2 regions of the Paenibacillus sp. FSL K6-2859 genome follow, and region 1 is predicted to be linked to the other one. Evidence: a T-box and tRNA genes for the amino acid it is inferred to sense, from the RefSeq annotation. Region 1 holds a T-box; the other holds one or more tRNA genes.
What was found. A T-box is a leader RNA that pairs with one kind of tRNA and senses whether it is charged. The one in region 1 lies ahead of tyrS (tyrosine--tRNA ligase), so its partner is inferred to be a tRNA-Tyr.
Positions count from the first base shown of each region.

Region 2: it encodes a tRNA-Tyr, which carries the amino acid that the T-box ahead of tyrS (tyrosine--tRNA ligase) is inferred to sense. The anticodon was not compared.

Region 1 covers NZ_JBBOYU010000001.1:4,046,879-4,053,724, reverse strand. The annotation lists gene MHB64_RS18040 (DNA alkylation repair protein) at 1-402, shown strand, start outside; gene MHB64_RS18035 (acetamidase/formamidase family protein) at 656-2,206, shown strand; gene MHB64_RS18030 (Lrp/AsnC family transcriptional regulator) at 2,293-2,739, opposite strand; T-box leader at 2,891-3,121, shown strand; gene tyrS (tyrosine--tRNA ligase) at 3,261-4,520, shown strand; gene MHB64_RS18020 (glycoside hydrolase family 88 protein) at 4,587-5,747, opposite strand; gene MHB64_RS18015 (sulfatase-like hydrolase/transferase) at 5,777-6,846, opposite strand, start outside.
Region 2 covers NZ_JBBOYU010000001.1:5,979,651-5,986,496, reverse strand. The annotation lists rRNA gene MHB64_RS26635 (16S ribosomal RNA) at 1-18, shown strand, start outside; rRNA gene MHB64_RS26630 (23S ribosomal RNA) at 252-3,180, shown strand; tRNA gene MHB64_RS26625 (tRNA-Asn) at 3,241-3,316, shown strand; tRNA gene MHB64_RS26620 (tRNA-Ser) at 3,320-3,412, shown strand; tRNA gene MHB64_RS26615 (tRNA-Glu) at 3,431-3,505, shown strand; tRNA gene MHB64_RS26610 (tRNA-Val) at 3,561-3,636, shown strand; tRNA gene MHB64_RS26605 (tRNA-Met) at 3,654-3,730, shown strand; tRNA gene MHB64_RS26600 (tRNA-Asp) at 3,757-3,834, shown strand; tRNA gene MHB64_RS26595 (tRNA-Phe) at 3,845-3,920, shown strand; tRNA gene MHB64_RS26590 (tRNA-Thr) at 3,948-4,023, shown strand; tRNA gene MHB64_RS26585 (tRNA-Tyr) at 4,029-4,114, shown strand; tRNA gene MHB64_RS26580 (tRNA-Trp) at 4,120-4,193, shown strand; tRNA gene MHB64_RS26575 (tRNA-His) at 4,217-4,292, shown strand; tRNA gene MHB64_RS26570 (tRNA-His) at 4,338-4,413, shown strand; tRNA gene MHB64_RS26565 (tRNA-Gln) at 4,433-4,507, shown strand; tRNA gene MHB64_RS26560 (tRNA-Gly) at 4,514-4,588, shown strand; tRNA gene MHB64_RS26555 (tRNA-Cys) at 4,599-4,672, shown strand; tRNA gene MHB64_RS26550 (tRNA-Leu) at 4,687-4,765, shown strand; gene MHB64_RS26545 (AraC family transcriptional regulator) at 4,900-5,649, opposite strand; gene MHB64_RS26540 (BMP family ABC transporter substrate-binding protein) at 5,976-6,846, shown strand, end outside.

The DNA of each region.
Region 1 (6,846 bases):
GATGATCATTTTGGGGTACGCGAGATTTCATGGATGGCTTTAAGGGAATCGGTCATTGCAGAATTGGATGAATCCATTAAGTTCTTAGAGAGCTGGGTTTATGATCAAGATACGAACATAAGGAGATATGCGATCGAATTGACGCGGCCACATGGGGTATGGGCGAAGCATATTATTGCGCTCAAAGAAAACCCAGTAATAGCTCTTCCATTATTAGATCCACTTAAATCAGATCCGGCAAAATACGTACAGGATTCTGTAAGTAATTGGCTGAACGATGCGAGTAAAAGCAATCCGGAATGGGTGCTGCAGCTTAGTGAGAAGTGGTTGATTTCTTCGGATTCCAAGGAAACGAAGCGGATTGTAACACGGGCAACAAGGAGTATAACTGCTCTACGTTGAAAATGAAGTATCACTTTAGAATGGATGATAGAACGTCAAACACTTTGGCTAATTACCTAATAAGTGTTGGCGTTTTTTTTATGTAACGAAGAAGCAGGCTTGGATAATTAAAGATATCTAATAGTTATAACTTATTATTTAAGCTTAGAAGTGTATAAATATTTATATTGTTAATCTGGAATCCATCTGTTATACTCAAAAACACGATATGTTATAAAATATAACATTAAATTGAGTTGAGGAGGATCTGACTATGAAAAGACAAATATTCCTGAAGGTTAGTGTCATTTTATCAACGGTTTTGCTAGTTGATTCATCAGTTAGTGTTATGTATGCTAACACTGATATTGGTGCTTATAAACCGAAAACTCATGTTCTAAAGGCAAACTCGGAGACTGTTCGCTGGGGGAATATTGGTAAGGGTAATCCAGCTTTAACGGTACAATCAGGAGATATTGTAACGGTCGAGGCAATTACGCATCATTCCGGTGATGATTACGACCGAATGATTAAAGGGGATGCGGGTGTTGAAGATATTTTTCACTGGATAGAAGGGGAGAAGAACGAAGCGCTTCGTGGACCAGGCGTACATATTATGACGGGACCTATCGCAGTAGAAGGCGCTGAGCCAGGGGATGTTCTGGAAGTGAAGATTTTGGACATGAAGCTGAGACCTAATGGAAATGACAAATACGCAGGTAAAACCTATGGCGTGAATGCCGCGGCGAACTGGGGTTATCTATACGGAGATATGGTTGAGGAGCCGAAAAAACGTGAAGTGGTCACCATCTATGAGATGGATACTGAAGGTGGGACGGATTATGCAACAGCTGTTTATAACTACAGATGGACAGCGCAAACCGATCCGGATGGTCAAGTGCACCCGACAATCGACTACCCAGGTGTAATTGTAGACCATAATACGATTGATAAGAACTTTGATGTATTGAAAGGTATAAAGATTCCAGTACGTCTCCACTTCGGCACGATGGGTGTGGCGCCTAAAGAAGCAGATATCGTTGATTCCGTCCCTCCTTCTTACAATGGTGGCAATGTAGATGATTGGCGGATTACTGAAGGTGCAACGATGTATTACCCTGTATCCGTACCGGGTGCGCTACTGTCGATTGGTGATCCGCATGCCGGTCAAGGGGATTCTGAGATTAACGGAACGGCTATCGAGACATCGGTCACTGGTGATATACAAGTCATTCTTCATAAAAAAGCAACGCTTAACAAAAAATTGAATGGGTTAAGTTTCCCATTACTTGAAAATGAGTACGAATGGGTTGTGCATGGCTTCAGTTATGCGAATTATTTGGAGGCTCTCGGAGCAAGTGCACAAACAGATATCTTCAAAAACTCTTCCATCGACAAAGCGATGAAGGATGCTGCTCATAAAACGAAAGATTTTTTAATGGGTGGAATGGATTTGAGTGAGGATGAAGCGTACTCACTGATGTCTGTGTCCGCGGATTTCGGAATTACACAGGTGGTGGATGGTAATTGGGGCGTGCATGCTTTGATCGATAAAGGCCAATTCGGTGATTCGGAGCGCAAGGCAGTGGGATTACGTAGCAGCTTTGAAAGCTTTGGTGCGAAGGTGAGCTGGAAACCGGCTACTCAGACAGTAACTATAAGCTACAATAATAATGTTCTAGAGATGAAAGTCGGGGCGACGACAGGAATGTATAATGGAGAGGTCGTTAAGCTCGTTGCTCCAATAGAAGTTGTAAAAGAGAAGACTCAGGTCAGTGAATATTTCGCGAAATTTTATAAAGCTAAGTTATCTAAAACAGAGTAGGTGAATTAGTATAATTAGCAATCATTTCTTAATCATTATAAGATCCAAACCAGAGGAGAACCGTCTTTATAAAGTCGGTTCTTTTTTTATATATTTAGACCGTCCTGATTTTTATGGCGCTTTAATAAGATTTGGTTTTCTACACGGACTAGACCGTCCAGACAGTAGATGGATTCATGCATAAACCGTTCCATCTCTTCAAGGTTCTCAACTAGAATGTGAATGTGAAGAATGCAAGGCCCTGTCATTTCATAAAGTACGGCTACGCGTTCATTTTCTTTCAAGATCCCGACTATATGATTTAAATGAGAAGGCTCTACTTCAAGCTCCAAATATGCGGAAATTTTCTTTCCTAGCTTTTCTGCGTTAATGACGATTGAGAATTGCTCAATAATTCCTTGATTGACGAGCCGGTCAATACGATCCTTAACCGCTACACTAGATAAATTAACTTCTTTAGCTAGATCGGTGTAGGAGATTCTGCTGTTTTGAGTTAGGCGTTCTAAAATATGATTATCGATTGGATCAAGCATACGGAGTCGTTCACCTCTTTTTTTGTAATTGTAACAGAAAAAAATAGGCAATGCCTAGTAGTGCATCACAGCAGGAGTGTGACTCAGCATTCTCAGCTTAAGATGTTGACATTGAAGAATTATTTCACTATACTGGCTGTAATCTTATATACGATATACGTTGAAGAAGCCCAGTAGTAGCTTAGTCCCTGTTCCAGAAAGCCGGGGGTTGATGAAACCCGGTACACACTAAGAGTACGAATTACACTTTGGAGTATCTCGGCTAACACCGAGCGGAATGGCGAACGATATCTCGTCACGAGTGGCATCAATGCTGTGTTTTAGCATTAGCGTTTCATTGGTGCAATCTGGGTGGTAACACGGTTATTCAATCGTCCCTATGTCTACAATAGACAAGGGGGCGATTTTTTTGTTTTTAAATATAGGGATTTATAGGTTTCACTTCATCAATTATCCTTATATTTGCTTGGCGGACTGATGATTCGTTATAGGATATCTACTAATTTAAGGGGTGTTAGGCAATGAATATTATCGACGAACTAGAATGGCGCGATGCCATCAATCAACAAACCGATGCCGAAGGGCTTAGAGAATTGACCAACAAGAAATCCGTTTCAGTGTACTGCGGTGTAGACCCGACGGGTGACAGTATGCATATTGGTCACTTGATTCCGTTTATGGTACTCAAAAGATTCCAGCTTGCAGGACATCGTCCGGTTATTCTAATTGGCGGTGCAACAGGTACGATTGGTGATCCAAGTGGACGCCAGTCTGAACGCTCTTTGCAGACACTGGAGCAAGTTCAAGCGAACGTGGATGCACTTACGGCACAAATGAAAAAACTGTTCGTAACCGATGGCGACAATCAAATTCGCATGGTGAACAACTATGATTGGACGCATAAAATCAATGTTATTGAGTTTTTGCGTGACTATGGTAAGAACTTCAGCATCAATTCGATGCTTGCCAAAGATGTTGTAGCGAGCAGATTGGACAGCGGAATTTCCTTTACGGAATTCTCCTACCAAATCCTGCAATCCCTAGATTACCTGCATTTGTACCAGCATGAAGATGTGCAGCTGCAAATTGGTGGCTCTGATCAATGGGGCAACATAACAAGTGGACTGGATTTGATCCGTAGAAAAGAAGGATCTGAAGCTATAGCCTTCGGTCTTACTATCCCGCTTATGCTGAAATCCGATGGCACGAAATTTGGTAAATCAGCTGGTGGAGCAATCTGGCTGGACCCGAACAAAACGACTGCGTTTGAGTTCTACCAGTTCTGGGCGAATACGGATGACCGTGATGTTGTGAAATACTTGAAGTACTTCACATTCCTTTCTAAAGAACAAATTGATGCACTTGCAGAAAAAGTACAGTCTGAACCACATAAACGTGAGGCTCAAAAAACACTAGCTGAAGAAATGACCAGATTCGTGCATGGTGAAGAATTGCTGGAGCAGGCGAAACGTATTACTGCTGCTCTGTTCAGTGGAGATATCAAATCCCTAACAGCTGATGAGATCGAGCAAGGCTTCAAGGAAATGCCGACTTACGAAACTACACTGGAATCCAAAAACATCGTAGAGTGGTTGGTTGATCTCGGGATCGAGCCATCTAAGCGTCAAGCGCGTGAAGATATCACCAAAGGCGCAATTTCCATGAACGGTGAAAAAGTTAGCGATGTAGCATTTGAAGTTACAGCAAATGAAGCGATCGGTGGCCGGTTTATCATTATCCGTAAGGGTAAGAAAAACTACAGCTTGGTGAAATTGTCCTAGCAACAAAAAGCCTTCCTTTTTATAAGGGAGGCTTTTTGTTGCGCTGCGCCGGTGTTTCAACAATTTTTACCAGACGTTTAAGTCGTTACCTTTCAATTTGAAAACAGCTTCCATAAAATAATAGTCACCATAGATGATGGCTGAATGTTTATCGTTATTATGATAAGCGGAAGAGCCATTGATGAGTATGCAATCGGAGTCTTTCGTCCAGTCACAACGGGTTTCGTCCAGTTTTCTTAACAGTTTGAGTGCTGTATTTAAGTAAACTTCCTTTTCATAGGGACCGACGACTTTTGCGATTTCTATAAGTCCACATGCTGCGATCGCTGCTGCCGTGGAATCTTCATAGATCGGTTCCTTCGGTTGCCGGAAATCGATCGGAATGATACCATTGTCTGGAATGTTAGCCATGAAATAATGCGCAACACGCTTAGCTGCGTGTAAATATTCTTTTTTTTCCGTATGCAAATAGCTCATCATAAAGCCATACAACGCCCAAGTCTGTCCACGAGTCCAAGATGAGCCGTTTTCGTAGCCTTGGCCACCGTAAGTTTTAACTACGCCGCCATGAAACGGATCAAATTCAACGATATGATGAACGGAACCATCCGGTCTAATGAAAGCATCAAGAGCGGTGTCCGCATGTTTCATGGCGATTTGCATAAATCTCGGATCGTTGCTTTCTTCAGTCGCCCAGTACAATAACGGGAGATTCATCAAGCAATCTACGATGGCCCATCCTCTAGAATCCGCTCCTTCGTCATCATTCCAGGCCCGTATGAACCCACCGGCCAAATTAAAACGTCCAGCAAGTAGATTGGCCGCATGCATCGCTCTTTTACGGGATTCCGAATTACCAGTTACTTTATAATTCACGACACTGGTCGGAAGCCACATAAAACCCACGTCATGATGTAGACCGTAATATTGCCGGAAACATTCATCTAGCGCATCTTCCGAGAAATTGGCGATTTCCTTATATGATTCAATCCCGGTCTCATGAAACATGAGCCACATCATGCCTCCCCAGAATCCGTTCGTCCACCAGTTGATTCCGTTCGTAACTGTGCCTTTTGGATTGTCGTCTATACGATTGTCATGCGTTCCGTTGATAGTTGTGTAAGGGATTTTATGTTTGGATTTATCACTGACCCAGTTCATCTTATACGCGAGTTTACCGATGACTTCGTTTAACCAAATTTGATCCTGCTCTTGTAAAGTTATCATTGGTTTTCGCTCCTGTCGATATTTTTGGATTATGAATAAGATTGAATAAAAGCGGTATATGGATCGTCAGGGAGTACCAGTAAATCGCCAGTAGCCAACATATGATTCCTTAAATGGTTAAGCATCACGTTGATTCTCTCCCTGTACAACTCTTCAAAGGCTAGATTGATGAGTTCCTGAGGATCAGTTGGCGTTTCGTACAGTTCAAGGAATAACTCATCCTTGAACATGTCCACGATGAGCTTGTAGTTTCCTTCGATAACGCATCGCTGGAAGTTACCTCTACCCCCGTTGCCATCAAATTGAATAAAGAGACGTTCGCGCTCCAAGCATTCGCCTTGAATGAGAGGGATTAATGATAACCCAGCTACGCCTTTAGGAATTGGAATTTCTAAAACATCGCATAAGGTTGGCACGATATCAATTGCGCTGACAAGGGCGTCCGTTTCATTCATTGAGGACTTGAAGCCAATCGGAAATTTGATGGACAAAGATGTTTTCACAGATTCTTCATACATGCACATTTTTTGCCAGAGGCGGTGAGAACCCAGCATTTCACCATGATCGCTCGTGAAGATCAAGACCGTGTCGTCATAGATGCCTTGCGCTTTCAATTCTTTTATGATTTGGCCTACGCTGTCGTCCAGAATCCGGACAAGCCCTGCATATACTGCCCATATCCGGTGCCATTCTTCCCTGGAGTAGCGGGTGCCGACCGTACCCGTCAAATTGTACAGCTGAAGTGGCGATTGATTCGTTGACCATACACCTACGTTTTCGGGAAGTGTTATGTCCGCCTCCGTGTACATGGAATACCACGGTTCAGGAATTTCTAAAGGAGGATGGGGGGCAAGGAACATGGAACTTAAAAACAACGGTTTGTTCCGGTCCCGTTCTCGCAATGCCCGAAGCGCATCGTTCAGAATGAAACCGTCGAAGAAGGCGTCGAAGCCTCCCTCGTAACAACCTGTTGTTGGAATGGAGTATCCTGCTACGCGAGTAGTGGTACCGCCAGTCATTTCCGGAACGAGTCCTTGGAATGGAGTGCCTCCAGGTTTGCGTATTCCTTGTTTCTTGAGATGCTGGTCATATCTTCCTT
Region 2 (6,846 bases), 1.9 Mb from region 1:
GGCTGGATCACCTCCTTTCTATGGAGAATCGTTTCCTGCAATGGAGACATTCAAATCGGAAGTTAAACTTCCACAATCTCAGGTTTAGGCCTGTTACTCACTCGTTGCTCAGTTTTGAGAGTTTAAGCTCTCAAGTAAGACTTGATCCTTGAAAACTGGATACCGAAACGAATTTGCGTTTTAGAACATCTTTTAGCAACTTGTGCAAACAAGTAAATGTTATTAGTGAGATTTTTCTTAGGAAAAATCAAGGTTAAGCTAATAAGAGCACACGGAGGATGCCTAGGCGCCAGGAGCCGACGAAGGACGTGGCGAACAACGAAACTGCCTCGGGGAGCTGTAAGCAAGCTTTGATCCGGGGGTGTCCGAATGGGGAAACCCAGCTGTGGTAATTCGCAGTTACTCATCTCTGAACACATAGGAGATGTAGAGGCAGACCAGGGGAACTGAAACATCTAAGTACCCTGAGGAAGAGAAAACAATAGTGATTCCGTCAGTAGCGGCGAGCGAACGCGGAACAGCCTAAACCTAAGAGCTTGCTCTTAGGGGTTGTGGGACGTCTCACATGGAGTTACAAAGGAATATGGTAGGTGAAGAGGTCTGGAAAGGCCCGCGATAGAGGTAAAAGCCCTGTAGCCTAAACTGTGTTCTCTCCGAGACGGATCCCGAGTAGTGCGGGGCACGTGAAACCCCGTATGAATCCAGCAGGACCATCTGCTAAGGCTAAATACTACCTGGCGACCGATAGTGAAACAGTACCGTGAGGGAAAGGTGAAAAGCACCCCGGAAGGGGAGTGAAATAGAACCTGAAACCGTGTGCTTACAAAAAGTCAGAGCCCTATTAATGGGTGATGGCGTGCCTTTTGTAGAATGAACCGGCGAGTTACGTTTAACATGCAAGGTTAAGTCGAGAAGACGGAGCCGCAGCGAAAGCGAGTCTGAATAGGGCGAATGAGTATGTGGACGTAGACCCGAAACCGTGTGATCTACCCCTGTCCAGGGTGAAGGTGCGGTAACACGCACTGGAGGCCCGAACCCACGCATGTTGAAAAATGCGGGGATGAGGTGGGGGTAGCGGAGAAATTCCAATCGAACTCGGAGATAGCTGGTTCTCCCCGAAATAGCTTTAGGGCTAGCCTCGGTATAAGAGTAGTGGAGGTAGAGCACTGATTGGGTGCGGGGTCCGCAAGGATTACCAAGCTCAGTCAAACTCCGAATGCCATATACTTATTGCCGGGAGTCAGACAGTGAGTGCTAAGATCCATTGTCAAAAGGGAAACAGCCCAGACCATCAGCTAAGGTCCCCAAGTGTGTGTTAAGTGGGAAAGGATGTGGAGTTGCACAGACAACCAGGATGTTGGCTTAGAAGCAGCCACCATTGAAAGAGTGCGTAATAGCTCACTGGTCGAGTGACTCTGCGCCGAAAATGTAACGGGGCTAAACACACCACCGAAGCTATGGCTAGATACGTATGTATCTGGGGTAGGGGAGCGTTGTATGTGGGTTGAAGGTGTACCGTAAGGAGCGCTGGACAGCATACAAGTGAGAATGCCGGTATGAGTAACGAAAAGATCAGTGAGAATCTGATCCGCCGAAAGCCCAAGGTTTCCTGAGGAAGGCTCGTCCGCTCAGGGTAAGTCGGGACCTAAGGCGAGGCCGAAAGGCGTAGTCGAAGGACAACAGTTTGAAATTACTGTACCACCGTAATCCGCTATGAGCGATGGGGTGACGCAGGAGGGTAGTGACGCGGACTGATGGATATGTCCGTCTAAGCAGTGAGGCTGATGTGTAGGCAAATCCGCACATCGTTAAGGCTGGGCTGTGATGGGGAGCGAAAATTACAGTAGCGAAGGTCATGATCTCACACTGCCAAGAAAAGCCTCTAGCCAGGAGAAGGTGCCCGTACCGCAAACCGACACAGGTAGGCGAGAAGAGAATTCTAAGGCGCGCGGAAGAACTCTCGTTAAGGAACTCGGCAAAATGACCCCGTAACTTCGGGAGAAGGGGTGCCCCGGTAGTGTGAATAGCACGAGGGGGCCGCAGTGAAAAGGCCCAAGCGACTGTTTAGCAAAAACACAGGTCTGTGCGAAGCCGCAAGGCGAAGTATACGGGCTGACGCCTGCCCGGTGCTGGAAGGTTAAGGGGAGTGGTTAGGAGCAATCCGAAGCTATGAACCGAAGCCCCAGTAAACGGCGGCCGTAACTATAACGGTCCTAAGGTAGCGAAATTCCTTGTCAGGTAAATTCTGACCCGCACGAATGGCGTAACGACTTGGGCGCTGTCTCAACGAGAGATCCGGTGAAATTTTAATACCTGTGAAGATGCAGGTTACCCGCGACAAGACGGAAAGACCCCATGGAGCTTTACTGCAGCTTGATATTGAATTTGGGTACGATCTGTACAGGATAGGTGGGAGCCGTAGAAATCGGAGCGCAAGCTTCGGTGGAGGCGCCGTTGGGATACCACCCTGATCGTATCTAGGTTCTAACCTAGTACCGTAATCCGGTACGGGGACCGTGTCAGGCGGGCAGTTTGACTGGGGCGGTCGCCTCCTAAAGAGTAACGGAGGCGTTCCAAGGTTCCCTCAGAATGGTTGGAAATCATTCGAAGAGTGCAAAGGCATAAGGGAGCTTGACTGCGAGACCTACAAGTCGAGCAGGGACGAAAGTCGGACTTAGTGATCCGGTGGTACCGCATGGAAGGGCCATCGCTCAACGGATAAAAGCTACCCTGGGGATAACAGGCTTATCTCCCCCAAGAGTCCACATCGACGGGGAGGTTTGGCACCTCGATGTCGGCTCATCGCATCCTGGGGCTGAAGTAGGTCCCAAGGGTTGGGCTGTTCGCCCATTAAAGCGGTACGCGAGCTGGGTTCAGAACGTCGTGAGACAGTTCGGTCCCTATCTGTCGTGGGCGCAGGAAATTTGAGAGGAGCTGTCCTTAGTACGAGAGGACCGGGATGGACGTACCGCTGGTGCACCAGTTGTTTCGCCAGAAGCATGGCTGGGTAGCTACGTACGGACGGGATAAGCGCTGAAAGCATCTAAGCGTGAAGCCCCCCTCAAGATGAGATTTCCCAATTAGTAAGACCCCTTGAAGACGACGAGGTAGATAGGTTGGAGGTGGAAGTGCAGTAATGCATGGAGCTGACCAATACTAATCGGTCGAGGGCTTATCCTATACTTAAAACGCAAATTCAATTCGGATTCAGTTTTCAGGCATCAAGCCTGGTATGAATATTCCCTGATAGCTCAGTTGGTAGAGCACTCGACTGTTAATCGAGTTGTCACAGGTTCGAGTCCTGTTCGGGGAGCCATATGGAGAGGTGTCCGAGTTTGGCCGAAGGAGCACGATTGGAAATCGTGTAGGCGCCACAAGCGTCTCGAGGGTTCGAATCCCTCTCTCTCCGCCACAAATTTTTACTTAGTATGGCCCGTTGGTCAAGGGGTTAAGACACCTCCCTTTCACGGAGGTAACATGGGTTCGAATCCCATACGGGTCACCAAATTTTCACTTGATTTTACATAGTGGACTTTGGTACAATAACAATTGTTGTTTATGGAGGCTTAGCTCAGCTGGGAGAGCATCTGCCTTACAAGCAGAGGGTCGGGGGTTCGATCCCCTCAGCCTCCACCATATTCATTTAAGAACGACGCGGGGTGGAGCAGCCCGGTAGCTCGTCGGGCTCATAACCCGAAGGCCGCAGGTTCAAATCCTGCCCCCGCAACCAATTTTCATCAAGAAATTATATCTTTTGGAACCGTGGTGTAGTTGGCCTAACATGCCTGCCTGTCACGCAGGAGATCGCGAGTTCGAATCTCGTCGGTTCCGCCATTTTTACCTTGGCTCGATAGCTCAGTCGGTAGAGCAGAGGACTGAAAATCCTCGTGTCGGCGGTTCGAATCCGTCTCGAGCCACCATGATTTTCACAATAGAATGAGTGCCATGCCGGTGTAGCTCAATTGGTAGAGCAACTGACTTGTAATCAGTAGGTTGGGGGTTCAAGTCCTCTCGCCGGCACCATCCTTGGAGGATTAGCGAAGTGGCCAAACGCATCAGACTGTAAATCTGCTCACGTAAGTGTTCGGTGGTTCGAATCCATCATCCTCCACCAGTTTTAGGGGCATAGTTTAAAGGTAGAACAACGGTCTCCAAAACCGTTGGTGTGGGTTCAATTCCTGCTGCCCCTGCCAAATTCTTTCTAAAGTTTAATATGGCGATCGTGGCGAAGGGGTTAACGCACCGGATTGTGGTTCCGGCATTCGTGGGTTCGAGACCCATCGGTCGCCCCATTTACTTTAACAAAGAAGAATGGCAACGAATTTCAGTTTAATATGGCGACTGTGGCGAAGGGGTTAACGCACCGGATTGTGGTTCCGGCATTCGTGGGTTCGAGACCCATCAGTCGCCCCATTTTACTTTAAAATGTTATTGGGGATTAGCCAAGCGGTAAGGCAACGGACTTTGACTCCGTCATGCATAGGTTCAAATCCTATATCCCCAGCCATTTTATGCGGACGTGGCTCAGCGGTAGAGCATCGCCTTGCCAAGGCGAGGGTCGCGGGTTCGATTCCCGTCGTCCGCTCCATATTTTACATGGCGCCATAGCCAAGTGGTAAGGCAAAGCTCTGCAAAAGCTTTATCCCCAGTTCAAATCTGGGTGGCGCCTCCATTAAGTTCATATGTGCCGGCGTGGCGGAATGGCAGACGCGCTCGACTCAAAATCGAGAGGGAAACCGTGGAGGTTCGAGTCCTCTCGCCGGTATATCAAAAAGGTTTGTAAAGTCGCTTGTATAAGCAACTTTACAAACCTTTTTTCTTTGTCTTTGAGCTTTTATTCTTAAGCCGTTGAATTAGAGGCGTCTCTAATTCAACGGCCTTTTTGTGTGGAGTGTTGTTTTATTGACTGCTTAGGCGGAATGCTCGTGGAGTGAGACCAATTTCACGTTTAAACATATTGCAAAATTGGGCGTCATTCACAAACCCAGCAGCAGCTGATACTTCAGAGATATGCATTTGGGTATGTTGCAAGAGAGACTTTGCATAATCCAGACGTTTCAATAGTAGATAGCGTAGAGGTGAAGCACCGAATCGCTCTTTAAATAAATGGCGGAAACGATCATAGCTGTATCCAGACATCTCAGAAAGTGTTGCGACCGATAGCTTATGGCGGTAATGCTCATTCATATAGTTTAGAACATATTGGACTCTGTCTTCCGTTGGCGATTGAAACCCAGATGCGCTAAGAAGCCGTATCAGATGAACAGTGATTTCGCTCATTTGCAGGTTCAATAGTTCAGAGAATCCATCTTGTTTGCGCGTAAACTCTGCTTTCATTCGAAGCAAGATCTCTAGAACAGTATGGTCTTTATCATCTTCATATACGCCTTGCAAATTCTCCATATTTGGGTGATTTGAATGGAAGCCTACAAATAGTATAGTAGCATCCTCGCGATGATTCTCGTCATGTTTATGATTGGGTGGTATCAGCGCGAATGAAGAAGAACGAAAATGATAACTTCGCGAACCTACATTAGTAGTTCCTAATCCGTTTAAATAATAGACTAGTTCATAACATTCATGCTGGTGTGGTGGAATATAGGTATTAACCTCATGTGTTGCATTTACAATATATAGAACACGATCCATGATGACCCTCCATTAATTATGTTTTAGCCGAATCGCACAAAAATATGACCGAAATCATATAATTATTTTCATTAATATTTGATATGATCGTATCAATAAATCCGGAAATTAGCAACCTGACTGGCCATATCGTTCGGGAATTAGTCGGATTATTTGTGAAAATGATAATTTTATCTCTATTTTAGAGTCTATTTGTTAAAATCATTGAAATATTAACAATGTAACCTGCAATATGAGAGTTTCCATCTAAATCGTGAAACATACAACGGACTAAGAAGGAGAATCTCTCAAATTACTAACCAACTATAAATAGGGGGAATAGAAAAGTGAAAAAGAAAGTTCTTTCTTTGTTGTTACTAGTAGTAATGGTAATGGTCACAGCCTGTGGAAATAATACGTCGAGTAATGGATCTTCCGCGAATGTAGGATCTAATGCTGCTGAAGGTGGAGAAACAGGTTCAGGGGATAAACTCAAGGTCGTGCTATTGATTCCAGGTACGCTTGGGGATAAATCATTCTTTGATTCTGCGAATAGCGGTTTGCAAAAGGTTAAGGATGAACTGGGTGCAGAAACAAAGGTTGTAGAAATGGGTGTCGATAAAACGAAATGGGAGCCTACGTTTAACGATATCGCCGCTGAGGACTGGGATGTTATTATTTCTGGCGGATCGGAAATTACAGAGATGTTTAATGCAACGGCTGAATTATATCCAGACAAAAAATTCATTAACTATGATACCGATATAGATGAAGCACCAGAGAATATGTACAACATGTCTTATGCGACAAATGAAGTATCTTTTCTGGCAGGTGCTGTAGCAGCACTAGCTACTCAATCTGATATGGCTAATGCTAATCCTGAGAATGTGATCGGATTTGTAGGCGGCATGGACATTCCAGGAATTAACGCTTTCTTGGTTGGCTACATTCAGGGCGCTCAATATGTTGATCCTGAGGTGAAGGTCGCTGTATCCTATGCTGGTGATTTCGTTAACCCGGCTAAAGGTAAGGAGCTTTCGTTGATTCAATACAACTCCGGTGTAGATGTTATTTTTAACGTAGCTGGCGGTACAGGTCTTGGGATCTTTGATGCAGCTAAAGAGAAGAAGAAATACGCTATTGGCGTAGACTCCGATCAGGCGATGTTGCTTAACACAACAGATAGCGAAAAAGCAAACTTGATTGTTACTTCTTCTA